4 regions of the Bradyrhizobium sp. 179 genome follow, and region 2 is predicted to be linked to each of the others. Evidence: predicted binding sites of a transcription regulator. Region 2 holds the regulator's gene; each other region holds the start of a gene.

Region 1 (3,380 bases), on a different contig from region 2:
GGCGACGGTTCATTGCAGCGCGTTTCGCTGCTTTGCCGCATCGATACGCTGGACGAGCTCGACTACTACCGCAACGGCGGCATTCTGCACTACGTGCTGCGCAAGCTTGCGGCGTAAGCGCGGATTTGTGAACGATGGCTCACTGCGAAGTGAGTAGAAGCCTGAACGAAGGCGGCCTATCAAAAGGCCGCCTTCGCGCGTTTGCGGCACGTTTCGGATGGGCCCGGCCGGTGGAAAACCTCCTCCTGGACGGTTGCCTGGAAGGACGAATGTGCCGCGCCCCGTAAGACTACGGTGACCATCAGGCGATAAGATTCCCTCTCACAAGCAATGGTGTGCGGCGTTAGACATGACAACAATGACGGCTTCTCATCCGATTTCACGTTGGTCCAGTGCCCTCTGGTCGGGTGCTCTCGGCATCTGTGCGATCGTCGCCGTCATCCGCCCCGCCGAGGCTGATCCCCGCGCCGTTGTCGAATTGTTTACCTCGCAGGGCTGCTCGTCCTGTCCGCCCGCCGACAAGATCATCGGCGATCTCTCCAAAGATCCCTCGGTCATCGCGTTGAGCATGCCGATCGACTATTGGGATTATCTCGGCTGGAAGGACACGCTGGCGGATTCACGCTTCTCTGCACGGCAGCGTGCTTACTCGCGCGTGCGCGGCGACCGTGAGGTCTACACGCCGCAGGTCGTCGTCAATGGCTCGACCCATGTCATCGGCAGCGATCGCACCGGCATCGAGAATGCGATCGGCAAGACCGACAGGGGCACGGGGGTGATGAGCGTGCCGGTGACGATGTCGCTTGCGGGCAAGCAGATCAACGTCTCGGTGGCCGGGAGCAACGAGCCCACGGTCTCGCATGGCGAGGTCTGGATCTGCTCGATCGCCAAGTCGGTGCCCATCACGATCACCCGCGGCGAAAATCGCGGACAGCAGGTCACCTATCACAACGTCGTGCGCAACCTGCTGAAGGTCGGCGACTGGACCGGCCGTCCGGAAAGCTGGACGGTGCCGATCGAGAATCTCACGCGCGATGGCGTCGACGGCGCGGTGGTCTATGTCCAGGATGGCAGCCGAGAGAAGCCGGGCCCGATGCTGGGCGCGGCGTACACGTCGCTGCACTGATTCTTTGGCGTCGTACTCTGCTTTCAATCCTCATGGTGAGGAGCGCGCCCTTGCGCGGCATCTCGAACCATGAAAGGCCCCCCGCTGATGCAATGGGGCCTCCATCCTTCAAGACGCCGCGCAAGAGCGCGGCCCTCAGGATGAGGAGAGACAGCCTTTGTGCGGATCATAGTGCGGATCAGAGACAAGTTCGCAGGATCGGAAACATCCCGACACAAACAAAAAAGGACCAACTTGCGTTGGCCCTCCTTGCCGTGCGTACAGACCCGATCCTGTCGACCCCGGGGGGCTGGGGGCTGAGGAATCCGGAACCGAAGGACCGGGTCAACGCACGTAAGTGTTTTCGCAATGCAGGGCGGCAGTCGCTAGGCGGAAAAGCGGCGATACTATGATTCCTGCTAACGATCCCGTGACGGTTTGCCGCGACGGAGTTCCACCGCTGCGTGTGTTCGGATTCGCAATCGATTCCATTGGTTGAGCTAGGGAGCCTCTTGCGGCCCGGTACGGTTGGCGCGATCATGCAATTGTCATGAGCGCAGTTCCCGGGACGGTCTTCGGGGACGCGGGGTCATGTCGCGCGATCAGGAGGCGCTTCCCATGAGTCTGATGTCGGAGGATGCCGATCCGAGCGAGCAGCGCGCGGCGGCGCGCCCCGCCGCTGTGACGACGCAGCCGAACCGGGTGACGTTCAACCGCCTCGAACTGCACCGGATCCTCAATCTCTATGGCCGCATGGTCGCCGACGGCGAGTGGCGCGACTACGCCATCGACTTCCTGAAGGACCGCGCCGTGTTCTCGGTCTATCGCCGCGCCTCGGAAGTGCCGATCTATCGCATCGAGAAGGACCCGCGGCTCGCGCGCAAGCAGGGCATGTACAGCGTGATCTCGGCGACCGGCCTGATCCTGCGCCGCGGTCACGAGCTCGAGCGTGTGCTGCTGGTGATCGATCGCAAGCTGGCGGTGGTGTAGGCGGCGTCGGGTGGACGACAAAGGCGCAACGCGCCTACTTTCCCGGCACCGTGCTTGCGCCCTCGCCGAGGGCGCGCTGCATCATCACCGTATCGAGCCAGCGGCCGAATTTCAGCCCGACATTGGGATGCGTGCCGATCATCTCGAAGCCGCTCTTGGCGTGAACGCCAATCGAGCCGGCATTGGCGGAATCGCCGATCACCGCGATCATCTGCCGGAAGCCGCGCGCCTCGCATTCGATGATCAACCGCTCCAGCAGCAGAGAGCCGACACCGCGGCGCTGGAAGGAGGGATCGAGATAGATCGAATTCTCCACCGTGAAGCGGTAGGCCGGCCGCGGCCGGTAGGCACCGGCATAGGCATAGCCGGCGACGCGACGATCAAGGATCGCGACGAAATAGGGATAGCCGCCGTCGATCAGCGCGCGATAGCGGCGCGTCATCTCGGCAAGATCGGGCGGCTCCAGCTCGAACGTCGCGGTGCCCTCGCGGACGGCCTGCTGGTAAATGGCGGTGATGGCGGGAAGATCGGCCTCGAGCGTGGGCCTGATTTCGGGTGCGGACATGGCGGCAAGATTAGAGCCTTCCCGCGGCCGCTGGAAGAGGGCAGGGCTGCTTCCCAGCCGTCATGCAGGCGCAGCAGTCTCCATCTTCTCCGTGCTGTCATGCCCCGCCTAGTGCCAATTGCGCACGGGGGCGGGGCATCCAGTACGCCGCGGCCCCTCGGCTTCTCACGAACCCTTTGGAATGCTGGATCGCCCGCCGGAGCCCGTCATCGGGCTCGCCGAAGGCGAGACCATTGGCGGGCGATGACACCGGGTATGTGGCGACATCATGCCCCAAACAAAAACCCCGGCCTTTCGGCCGGGGCTGATGTCGTTCTCTCAGCCTATCGCTTAATCGCGCTGGCCGAGGAGCTGCAACAGCAGCGTGAACAGGTTGATGAAGTTCAGGTACAGCGACAGCGCGCCGGTGATGGCCGCACGCTCCGCGATGTCACCGCCGGCCGAGGCGTAGCCGTAGATGTAGTCGTTCTTCAGCCGCTGGGTATCCCAGGCGGTGAGGCCCGCAAACACCAGCACGCCGACCACCGAGACAATGAACTGCAGCATCGAACTCGCCAGGAACAGGTTGACCAGGCTCGCGATGACGATGCCGATCAGGCCCATGAACAGGAACGAGCCCATGCCAGTCAGGTCACGCTTGGTGGTGTAGCCGTAGAGGCTCAGCGCACCGAAGGTGGCCGCGGTGATGAAGAACACCCGCACGATCGAGGTGTGCGTGAA
Region 2 (3,380 bases):
AACGCCTTGACCAATGCGGGATGGGCGTGGCCGAGCGCGTTCACCGCGACGCCCGAGGTGAAATCGAGATAGCGATCGCCATTGGTCGCGATCAGCCAGCAGCCTTCGCCGCGCTCGAAGCCAAGGTCCGCCCTGGCGAAAACGGGAAGCAGATGCGGCGCGGCGCTGTTGGTCATGACCATCACTTGGATGTTGCATTTGGACGTTGAGACCTGCCTGGCATGCCTTGCGCAGCGCACCATTGACCGGTCCGGAAAACGAAACGTGCCGCCTTTTAAGGGCGGCACGCGTCACCATCTTATGCCTGGCAAGACGGGTGTCAATGCCGCCCGGAAAGCCTCGCGAAACGCCGAATCCGTAGTCTTGCGGTGCCGATCTTGCAGGGTTTTCACCACGGAACATGTGGAAGCGAGTCGGCGGACTCTTGCGCGGGAGTCACGCCATATTGTAGCGTTTGGACTGTCAGATACGACATCTCGTGCAGCGGTTCTGATCCCAAGAGTCCTCATGTACCGGCGTAAACGTTCGGGCGTCAGTCACGCGCCCGGCGAGCCTTAAGGGATTCTGACGGCACGGGTTTTTCAAGGCTTAAGCATTCGCTGTGAGGCCCCAGGATGGCGGCGCGCAACGAGGGAAAGGGTGCAATGACGGTTTTGACCTGGTCCGATGATCGCGTCGAGCAGCTGAAGAAGCTCTGGGAGGCCGGACTTTCGGCCAGCCAGATCGCGGCCGAGCTCGGCAATGTGACCCGCAATGCCGTGATCGGCAAAGTGCACAGGCTTGGCCTGTCGGGCCGCGCCAAGAGCCCTTCATCGGCAGCGCCGCGGCCGCGCAAGGCGCGGCCCGCGCAGCATATGATGCGGGTGACCCGGCCGATCTCGCGCGGCAACACCGCGCTGGCGCAGGCCTTCGAGGTCGAGGTGGAGGCCGAACCGGTCACCTACGACAACGTGGTGCCGATGAGCCAGCGGCTGTCGCTGCTGGAATTGAACGAGGCGACGTGCCACTGGCCGGTCGGCGATCCCTCCAGCCCGGACTTCTTCTTCTGTGGCGGCAAGGCGCTGTCAGGCCTGCCCTACTGCGCCCAGCACTCGCGCGTCGCCTATCAGCCGGCAGCGGATCGCCGGCGGGCGGCACCGAAGCCGAGCACGCGGTGATTATTTCCTGAGATCGAGCCGGCAGCCGTCACGCGGTGACGGCGCAACAAACCCGATGTCGTCCCGGACAAGCGTAGCGCCGATCCGGGACCGATAGCCACCGCAAGCCGTGGTTACGGGGCCTCGGAGTTACCTTTTTCGCGCAACAATGGGCCCGGGTCCCGGATCGGCGCTTCGCTCCGGACAACGCTGCGCGTTGCCGGAGCTACGCTTGTCCGGGACGACGGCCGAGATTGTTGACGCAGCTGGGCCTACGTCTGCTCCGCCTTTGCAAACCGATCATCCAGCGCATAACCCGCGCCGCGGACGGTACGGATCGGGTCCTGCTCGCGGCCGAGATTGAGCAGCTTGCGCAGGCGGCCGATATGGACGTCGACGGTGCGCTCGTCGATGTAGATGTCGCGGCCCCAGACGCTGTCGAGCAGCTGCTCGCGCGAGAACACGCGACCGGGATGCTCCAGGAAAAACTCCAGCAGGCGATATTCGGTCGGGCCGAGATCGATCGGCCGGCCCGAACGCGCGACGCGGCGCTTGTCGCGATCGAGCTCGATGTCGCCATAGGCGAGCACGGTGGCGAGCCGCTCGGGGCTTGCGCGCCGCAGAAGGCCCTTCACGCGCGCGAGCAGCTCCGGCACCGAGAACGGCTTGACGATGTAGTCGTCGGCGCCGGTCGCAAGACCCCGCACCCGCTCGCTCTCCTCGCCGCGCGCGGTCAGCATGATGATCGGGAGCTGCTTGGTCTCGGGACGGGTGCGCAGCCGCCGGCACAGCTCGATGCCGGACAGTCCCGGCAGCATCCAGTCGAGCACGATCAGATCGGGGATGTGTTCCTTAAGGCGGGTGTCGGCGTCGTCGCCGCGCATCACCGTCTCCACGTCATAGCCGTCGCCTTCGAGGTTGTAACGCAGAAGCTCGGTGAGAGCTTCCTCGTCCTCAACCACCATAATGCGTGCGCCCATGTTGTCGTCGCTCCCTAGGTATTCGGTACCGTCGTGGCGAAGGTCGTCATGTCGCCCTTCGGCCGCTTGTCGGTGATCGCCTGCCCCTCGATCATGTAGAACACGGTCTCGGCGATGTTGGTGGCGTGATCACCGATCCGCTCGATGTTCTTGGCGCAGAACATCAGATGGATGCAGAACGAGATGTTGCGCGGATCCTCCATCATATAAGTGAGGAGCTCGCGAAACAGAGAGGTGCAGATGGCGTCCACTTCCTCGTCGCCCTTCCACACTGCCATCGCCGCCGGCAAATCGTGCGCGGCATAGGCATCAAGCACCGACTTGACCTGCTGCTGCACGAGGTCGGTCATGTGCTCCAGGCCGCGGAACAGTTTCAGCGGATGGAAGTCTGTCTCCAGCGCCGCAACGCGCTTGCCCATGTTCTTGGCGAGGTCGCCGATGCGCTCAAGATCGGTGGCAACGCGCATGGCGCCGACGATCTCGCGCAAATCCACCGCCATCGGCTGGCGGCGGGCGATGGTGAGCACGGCGCGCTCCTCGATGCGCTTCTGAAGCGCGTCGAGCTCGGCATCGGTGGTGACGACGCGCTGGCCGAGCGCGACGTCGCGGCGGATCAGCGCGTCGACGGAATCGACGATCATGCGCTCGGCGATGCCGCCCATCTCGGCGACGAGGCGAGTGAGCTCCTGGAGGTCGGTATCGAAGGCCTTTGCGGTATGTTCAGTACCCATGTCCCGTCTCCTCAGCCGAACCGGCCGGTGATGTAATCCTGCGTACGCCGATCGCTCGGCGACGTGAAGATCTTGCTGGTGTCATCGAACTCGATCAGCTCGCCGAGATACATGAAGGCGGTTTTATCAGAGACGCGCGCCGCCTGCTGCATATTGTGGGTGACGATCGCGATCGTGTAGTTCTCGGACAATTCCTGGATCAGCTCCTCGACCTTGGCGGTCGAGATCGGGTCGAGCGCCGAGCAGGGCTCATCGAACAAGATCACTTCGGGCCGTACCGCGACCGTGCGGGCAATGCAGAGGCGCTGCTGCTGGCCGCCGGAGAGCGACAGGCCGGACGCGTTGAGCTTGTCCTTGACCTCGTTCCACAGCGCGCCGCCGCGCAGCGCCTTCTCGACGCGGTCGTCCATCTCGGACTTCGAGATCTTCTCATAGAGGCGGATGCCGAAGGCGATGTTCTCGTAGATCGTCATCGGGAACGGCGTCGGTTTCTGGAACACCATGCCGACCCGGGCGCGCAGCAGGTTGAGGTC
Region 3 (3,380 bases), on a different contig from region 2:
CCTTCTCGGCGCCGCCTTATCCGGAATACATCGCGGCCATCGTCGAAGGTGGCATCAAAGCGGTGGAGACAGCGGGCCGCAGCCCGGAAGCATACATGCCGGCGCTGAAGGCGGCCGGCATCAAGGTCATCCACAAATGCACCTCGGTGCGCCACTCCCTGAAGGCGGAGCGGATCGGCTGCGACGCCGTCAGCGTCGACGGCTTTGAATGCGGCGGCCATCCCGGCGAGGACGACGTTCCCAACATGATCCTGCTGCCGCGCGCGGCGGAAGAGTTGAAGATTCCCTTCGTCGCCTCCGGGGGCATGGCCGACGGGCGCAGCCTGGTCGCGGCGTTGTCACTCGGCGCAGCCGGCATGAACATGGGCACTCGCTTCATCGCCACCAAGGAAGCGCCGGTGCATCAGAACGTCAAGAACGCGCTGGTCGCCGCCACCGAACTCGACACCCGCCTGATCATGCGGGCGCTGCGCAATACCGAGCGCGTCCTGAAGAACGCCAATGTCGACCGCCTGCTCGAGATCGAGCGCGAGAAGGGCACCAAGCTCACCATCGACGACATTCACGACCAGGTCGCGGGTGTCTATCCCAGGATCATGCTGGACGGTCAGATGGACGCGGGCGCCTGGAGCTGCGGCATGGTCGCAGGCCTCATCCACGACATTCCCTCCTGCAAGGAGCTCGTCGACCGCATCATGAGTGAGGCGGAAACCATCATCCGCAGCCGCCTGATCGGGTTCCTGGATGGGACGGAGACGACGCGAAAAGTCGCCTGACTCCGCCAAACTTCTTAACCACGGCGGCAATTGGCCGCTGGAATTGCGCGTGGCGCCTCCTAAATAGGGGTAAATTACCCCTTCATCAATTTCAGGAGGTGCTCGTGGTCCTGAAAAGCGTTCCCTTTGCAATTGCGATGGCGCTCGTGCTCGCAGCGGCGGGCCTCGCGAGTGCTGACGACTACAAGCCTGACGAATATCTGGGTCTCGATCTGTCCAAGGCCGTGCTGTCGCCGAAGCGGCTTGGTCCTGAGACGCAGTTCGCGCCGGTCGCTTTGGAGGCACGCGGCGGCAACGAGGCGCAGGCGCGCGCCGAGCCGATCCACGTGCCGAAGAAGGTTGCCGCCGAACGCGTGCACGTGGCCGAGCCCAAGGTCGGGCATGGCCGGAGCGTTCAGCCGCGCGGTACGGCCCGCACCAAACTCTCGCATCGCCACGGCAATCCGCTCGACGCACAGGCGCTGGACACGCGTATCCAGACTTGGCCATGCCGCTCCGGCGGCATCTGCAATTGGAAGCGTTAGTCGCAGCGCTGCTGCCTCTTCACCTCGCCGCCGCAAGCGGGCGAGGAAGCGCACCTGCACCGTGGTTACGCTTGCCAGTCGAAACCGTCATCCGCGCGTCGTAAAATCGTAGGCGCGAAGTCAAGAAACCGTAAGGATAGAGTCAAGGAGCGCAGGCACCTTCCGTTGCGATTCGACGAAGGTTTCCTGAATGGCAACGCTCCGCGCCGCGCGGGCATGGACCCGGCGGCAATTTTTGGTCCATTCAACCTCCAGTCTCGCCGTCGCCTCGCTTGGGACGCTCGCAAAGCCGCATCTCAGTCGCGCTGCCGACCGTCCGCAGATCACGAGCGGCATCCAGTCCGGCGATGTCTCTGGAGCCTCCGCCGTGATCTGGGCGCGTGCCGACCGAGCGGCGCGGATGCGGGTGGAGTGCTCGACCCTCGAGAGCTTCAAGGCGATCGTCGCGTCGGCCTCCGGCGATGCGCTGCCCGAGGCCGATTTCACCTCAAAACTACTGCTGAACGATCTGCCTCCCGGGCAGGACATCTTCTACCGCGTCCGCTTAGACGACGCCGCGACCGGGATTGCCGGCGAAAGCCGCGTCGGCCATTTCCGCACCGCGCCGGCTGCGGGCCAGTCGATCTCGTTCCTGTGGTCCGGCGACACCGCGGGGCAGGGCTGGGGCATCGACGTCTCGCGCGGCGGATATCGCAGCTATCGCACCATGCTCGACAACCGCCCGGATTTCTTCATCCATTCCGGCGACCACATCTATGCAGACTGCACGATTCCTGCCGAACAAAACCTGCCGAACGGCGGAATTTGGCGCAACATCGTCACTGAGGAAAAATCCGAGGTCGCGCACACGCTGGCGCAGTTCCGCGGCAATTACAAATACAACCACCTCGACGAACACTTTCGCGCCTTCCATGCCGAGGTGCCGATGTTGGCGCAGTGGGATGATCACGAGGTCACCAACGACTGGTCGCCGACCGGCAGCTACGACGCCGCCGGTTACGAGGACGACGGCACGCCGCTCTTGGTCGCGCGCGCCCGCCGCGCCTTCTTCGATTTCGTGCCGATCCGCGACGTTGGCGCGCGGCAGGGTCGGGTCTATCGCAAGATCGCTTACGGCCCGCTGCTCGACGTTTTCATGATCGACATGCGTAGCTATCGCGATGGCACCTGGAACAAGGGATGCGACCATCGCGGCTGGATCCTCGGCACCGAGCAGCTCGCCTGGTTGAAGCGCGAGCTCGCTGCCTCACGCGCGACCTGGAAGGTGATTGCGGCCGATTTGCCGATCGGCCTGATCAGCCTGGACGCCGTTGCGCTCGGCAATGGGCCGCCCGACCGGCGTGAGCACGAGATCGCCGATCTGCTGGCGTTCATCAAGCGCGCCGGAATCCGCAACATCGTCTGGCTCACTGCCGACATGCACTACACCGCCGCGCACTATTACGATCCCAACAAGGCGCAATTCCAGGACTTCGATCCGTTCTGGGAGTTCGTCTCCGGCCCGCTGCATGCCGGCACCTGGAGCCCGGGCGAACTCGATGACACGTTTGGTCCGGTCGCAATGTACCAGCACGGCTGTAGCGCTGCGCAGGGCGAGAATCTGGCGCCGTGCTTCGGCTTGCAGTTCTTCGGCCGGGTCGACATCGACGGCCGCAGCGGTGTGATGAGAGTGACCTTGAAGGACGTCGATAACCGCGATCTCTGGTCAGTCGATATCCAGCCGCAGCAGCAGGCACGACCGGCCGTCGTGGCTCAGCATTCGTAGGCCATTAACTTGATCTTGATTGGCCGCCCGGCGTCTCCCGCGCTATGGTCGCTGCTCCTGCAACTTCCTTTCCATCACCGAAGAGTCTGTCACCGCGCGTCTGGCGCGATGAACTACGTCAGGAGCCTGTTTCATGCACCATCTGCAGACACAGGGCATTAGCATGCCCAAGCTCGGCCTCGGCACCTTCCGCATGCAGGGCGATGCCTGCCGGGCCGCGGTCGAGAGCGCCCTGTCGATTGGCTATCGCCACATCGACACCGCCGAGATGTACGCCAATGAGGAGTCGATCGGCTCGGCCATCGCCGCTTCCCG
Region 4 (3,380 bases), on a different contig from region 2:
CGATTGCAGCCAGCTGTCCAAGCAGATCGATCTCCCGCGAGCGCGCCCGCGTGGTCTCGCTGGCATAGCGCCAGCTCAGCCACAGGCCGGCGAGCCCGATCGGCAGATTGACCAGGAAGATCGCGCGCCAGCCGACCAGCGTGATCAACGCGCCGCCGACAAACGGGCCGGCGGTGAGTGCAAGACTTGCTCCGGCGGCCCAGACCGCGACGGCGCGGCCGCGCTCGCGGTCGTCCGCATAGGCATGATTGAGCAGCGCAAGAGAATTCGGCACCAGGATCGCCGCCGCCAGGCCCTGAACCAGCCGTGCTGCGATCAGCACGACCGCATTGGGCGACAGCGCACAGGCGAGCGAGGCCGCGGTGAAGATGGCGAAGCCCGCCATGAAGACGCGCTTGGCGCCGATCCGGTCACCCAGCGCACCGGCCGTGAGGATGAAGGCGGCAAACGCGATGGTGTAGGCGCTGACCACCCATTGCAACTCGGCGACCCCGCCGCCGAGCGCCCTCCCCATTGCATCGAGCGCGGTGTTGACGATGGTGACGTCGAGCTGCACCACGCCATAGCCGAGGCTCATGGCGGCAAGCGTGAGGGAGGTTGCAAGATGCGAGCGGGCCCGCGGCGCAGCACTCGCGTTGTCAAAGGTTTGGTGTTTGATAATGCTTGCTCGCATGCTGCCACCTCGCTTGCAGCCCCATGCGAAATATACCCGTCCGGCGTGCCGCCATGTTTCGACAATGGCCGAATGATGGATGCTGATGCGCCCGGCCGCCACGCGTAAAGTACATCGCCCGTCTTGTGCGCAGTGGCGCACTGGGATGAGGACGGAAATAAGAAGACGCCGCGCGGACCATCGCGCGGCGTCTTCATCTTAGCTCCGTCTTGCCTCAGCTCGCCGCGCGCAGATTCACCTTGCTCTCGGCGAGTGTCGTCAGCTTCTTGTCGGTCGCCTTTTCCTCCTCAAGCGTCTTGGCAAGCACCGCCGCGCAATCATTGCGGCCGAGCTGCTTGGCCCAGGCGATCAGGCTGCCGTAGCGGGCGATCTCGTAATGCTCAGCGGCTTGGGCCGCATTGATCAGCGCCGCGTCGAGCACGGCCTTGTCGGCAACTTCGCCCGCCGTCTCGTCGGCTTCCTCGATGATGCCGTCGATCGCCGGGCAGTCGATCGCCTTCACGGCGACGCCGTGCATCTTGAACACTTCCTCGAGACGCGCCACGTGCTGCTTGGTTTCTTCAAGGTGCGTCAAAAAGCCCTGTTTCAGCTGCGGATCGGTGGCCTTGCTGGCCATTTTCGGCAGCGCCTTGGTGAGCTGCTGCTCGGCGTAATACACATCCTGGAGCTGGTGCACGAACAGGTCGTTCATGGTTTTGATGTCTTTTGTGAACAGTCCCATCGTTCCGGTCCTCTCGGTTTCGGGAACACGGCGGCATCGGCCTGCAGAAGGCCGCCTGTTCCGCCATGTCCGGTTGCTGATGGGGCCTAACGAGCACGCGGCACCGACGTTCCAAGACACCCTCCGCCTGCGCTGGAACAATGCCGACGGCGCCAGGATTGAAACCGTCCTCCTCAAATACGAATGCGCTTTCCGAACCGCACGTCGCGACTCATATGCTTAACGCGCGTCGGATGTGAACCACATATGACAAATGACAAAGTGGCTGGTCCAACGCAGAACCTATTGTTGTCAAGGGCTGCACAAGCCGCTGTTTTTGCCTTAAATGAGCTGGATCATGCCAAGCGATCGACGCCTGCCCTTTGGCCGTCATCGTACCCGCACTGGCCAATGCCTGGCCGGATCGGTCTTGCCCCCCGCCGGGAGGATGAATGCACGGACTGCTGCCCGCGCTGAAACGCGGCTTCAACAGATGGATTGGCTGGCGACGGCTCGGCATTGCCGCGAGCGTCTTCATCATCGCCTTCGCAATCACCACGCTGGTGCGGACCCTCAAGGGCATCGATACCGGAGTTATCTTGACGGCGTTGACCGAGATTCCTCGCGGGAATATCGGGCTGGCGGCGATCTGCGTTTTGTTTGCGTTCTGCACGCTGACATTCTACGACTTTTTCGCACTGCGAACGATCGGCAAGAAGCACGTGCCCTATCGCATCGCGGCGCTCTCCAGCTTCACGTCCTATTCGATCGGCCACAACATCGGCGCTACCGTCTTCACCGGCGGAGCGATCCGCTTCCGGATCTATTCGGATTACGGGCTGAACGCGATCGACGTCGCCAAAATCTGCTTCCTGTCGGGCCTGACCTTCTGGCTCGGTAACATCTTCGTGCTCTCGATCGGCATGGCCATCCATCCGGGTGCGGCGTCGTCGATGGATCAGCTGCCGTCGTCGATCAACCGGTTGATCGCGCTCGGCGGCCTCGCCTCGATCGGCGCTTATCTGGTCTGGCTCTGCATGGGTGAGAAGCGGCGCGAGCTCGGCCAGAAGGGCTGGAAGGTGGTGCTGCCCTCGGCGCCCCTGACGCTGGTGCAGATCCTGATCGGCGTGATCGATCTCGGCTTCTGCGCCACGGCGATGTACCTGCTGATGCCGGCCAATCCACCGATCGACTTCATGTCGCTCGCCGTTGTGTTCATCCTGGCAACGCTGCTCGGCTTTGCCAGCCATGCGCCGGGCTCGATTGGCGTATTCGATGCCGCCATGCTGGTGGCGCTCCCCGAATTCGGCCGCGAGGAGCTTCTGGCGACGCTGCTGGTGTTCCGCATCCTCTATTTCGTGATCCCGTTCGGTCTCGCCATCTCCATCATGGGCACGCGCGAGCTCTGGATGAACGTGGTCGCGCCGTGGCAGGAGCGGCGGCGGCTGGCGGAGGCCTGCACCCAGGCCAACCTGCCCAAGCAGGTGGCCGCGATGGAGCGCGAGCGTGCGCTGCGGCAGGCCGGCAAGCGGTAGGCCACTCAGACAAAGGTTGCGGGCGGGCAGCGATCCTCTCTTATTTCCGCCTCAACTTTGCCGTTGAACACGCGGGCCATGATCCCTCCCTCCTTTCGCACCCTCTCCGCAGGCGCCCTGCTGCTTGCCGGGATTCTGACCGCTTTGCCGCTCGAGCGCGCCGCCGCTCAAGACGCCGGCGCCATTCAGATCAGCTGGGAGGTGCGCAACCGCTTCCGCCTGTTCCGCGAGGAGCGCGATTTCCTGCTCCATGTCGAGAATGCGCGCAACCGCAGCATCCTGGCCGCCGAGCAGTCGCTGGAGCTCCAGAGCGAGGGCCGCGGCTGGGCCCGCAACATGGTCAACCGGCTCTGCATCGATCTCCAGGGCCGGGTCAACCAGCCCTGCACCCGCGACAACGTCAAGGAGAACTACATCACCCCGATCGATCATCCCGTCACCGTGCGCCTCGTCGGCACAGTGCCGGTCGGCG

What was found. The regulator PhoB, encoded in region 2, activates phosphate uptake and scavenging genes when phosphate is short. The targets are predictions, from matches to a motif close to TGTCATNNANCTGTCAT.
Region 1: IVB12_RS14630 (DUF2794 domain-containing protein) is a predicted target of PhoB. The motif match lies at 1,641-1,657, and genes of this name have one in related genera.
Region 3: IVB12_RS25785 (alkaline phosphatase D family protein) is a predicted target of PhoB. The motif match lies at 1,386-1,402, and genes of this name have one in related genera.
Region 4: IVB12_RS15110 (YbhN family protein) is a predicted target of PhoB. The motif match lies at 1,630-1,646, and genes of this name have one in related genera.

Annotation. Positions count from the first base shown of each region.
Region 1 is NZ_JADPJR010000058.1:147,008-150,387, forward strand. Features, by position in the region: gene acnA (aconitate hydratase AcnA) at 1-117, shown strand, start outside; gene IVB12_RS14625 (DUF1223 domain-containing protein) at 350-1,126, shown strand; gene IVB12_RS14630 (DUF2794 domain-containing protein) at 1,724-2,095, shown strand; gene IVB12_RS14635 (GNAT family N-acetyltransferase) at 2,130-2,660, opposite strand; gene IVB12_RS14640 (Bax inhibitor-1/YccA family protein) at 2,991-3,380, opposite strand, start outside.
Region 2 is NZ_JADPJR010000160.1:68,801-72,180, reverse strand. Features, by position in the region: gene IVB12_RS36845 (aspartate aminotransferase family protein) at 1-176, opposite strand, end outside; gene IVB12_RS36840 (GcrA family cell cycle regulator) at 645-1,157, shown strand; gene phoB (phosphate regulon transcriptional regulator PhoB) at 1,409-2,116, opposite strand; gene phoU (phosphate signaling complex protein PhoU) at 2,131-2,847, opposite strand; gene pstB (phosphate ABC transporter ATP-binding protein PstB) at 2,859-3,380, opposite strand, start outside.
Region 3 is NZ_JADPJR010000108.1:187,578-190,957, reverse strand. Features, by position in the region: gene IVB12_RS25795 (nitronate monooxygenase family protein) at 1-776, shown strand, start outside; gene IVB12_RS25790 (hypothetical protein) at 881-1,300, shown strand; gene IVB12_RS25785 (alkaline phosphatase D family protein) at 1,491-3,065, shown strand; gene IVB12_RS25780 (aldo/keto reductase) at 3,199-3,380, shown strand, end outside.
Region 4 is NZ_JADPJR010000059.1:55,061-58,440, forward strand. Features, by position in the region: gene IVB12_RS15100 (MFS transporter) at 1-673, opposite strand, end outside; gene IVB12_RS15105 (ferritin-like domain-containing protein) at 888-1,394, opposite strand; gene IVB12_RS15110 (YbhN family protein) at 1,826-2,908, shown strand; gene IVB12_RS15115 (hypothetical protein) at 2,987-3,380, shown strand, end outside.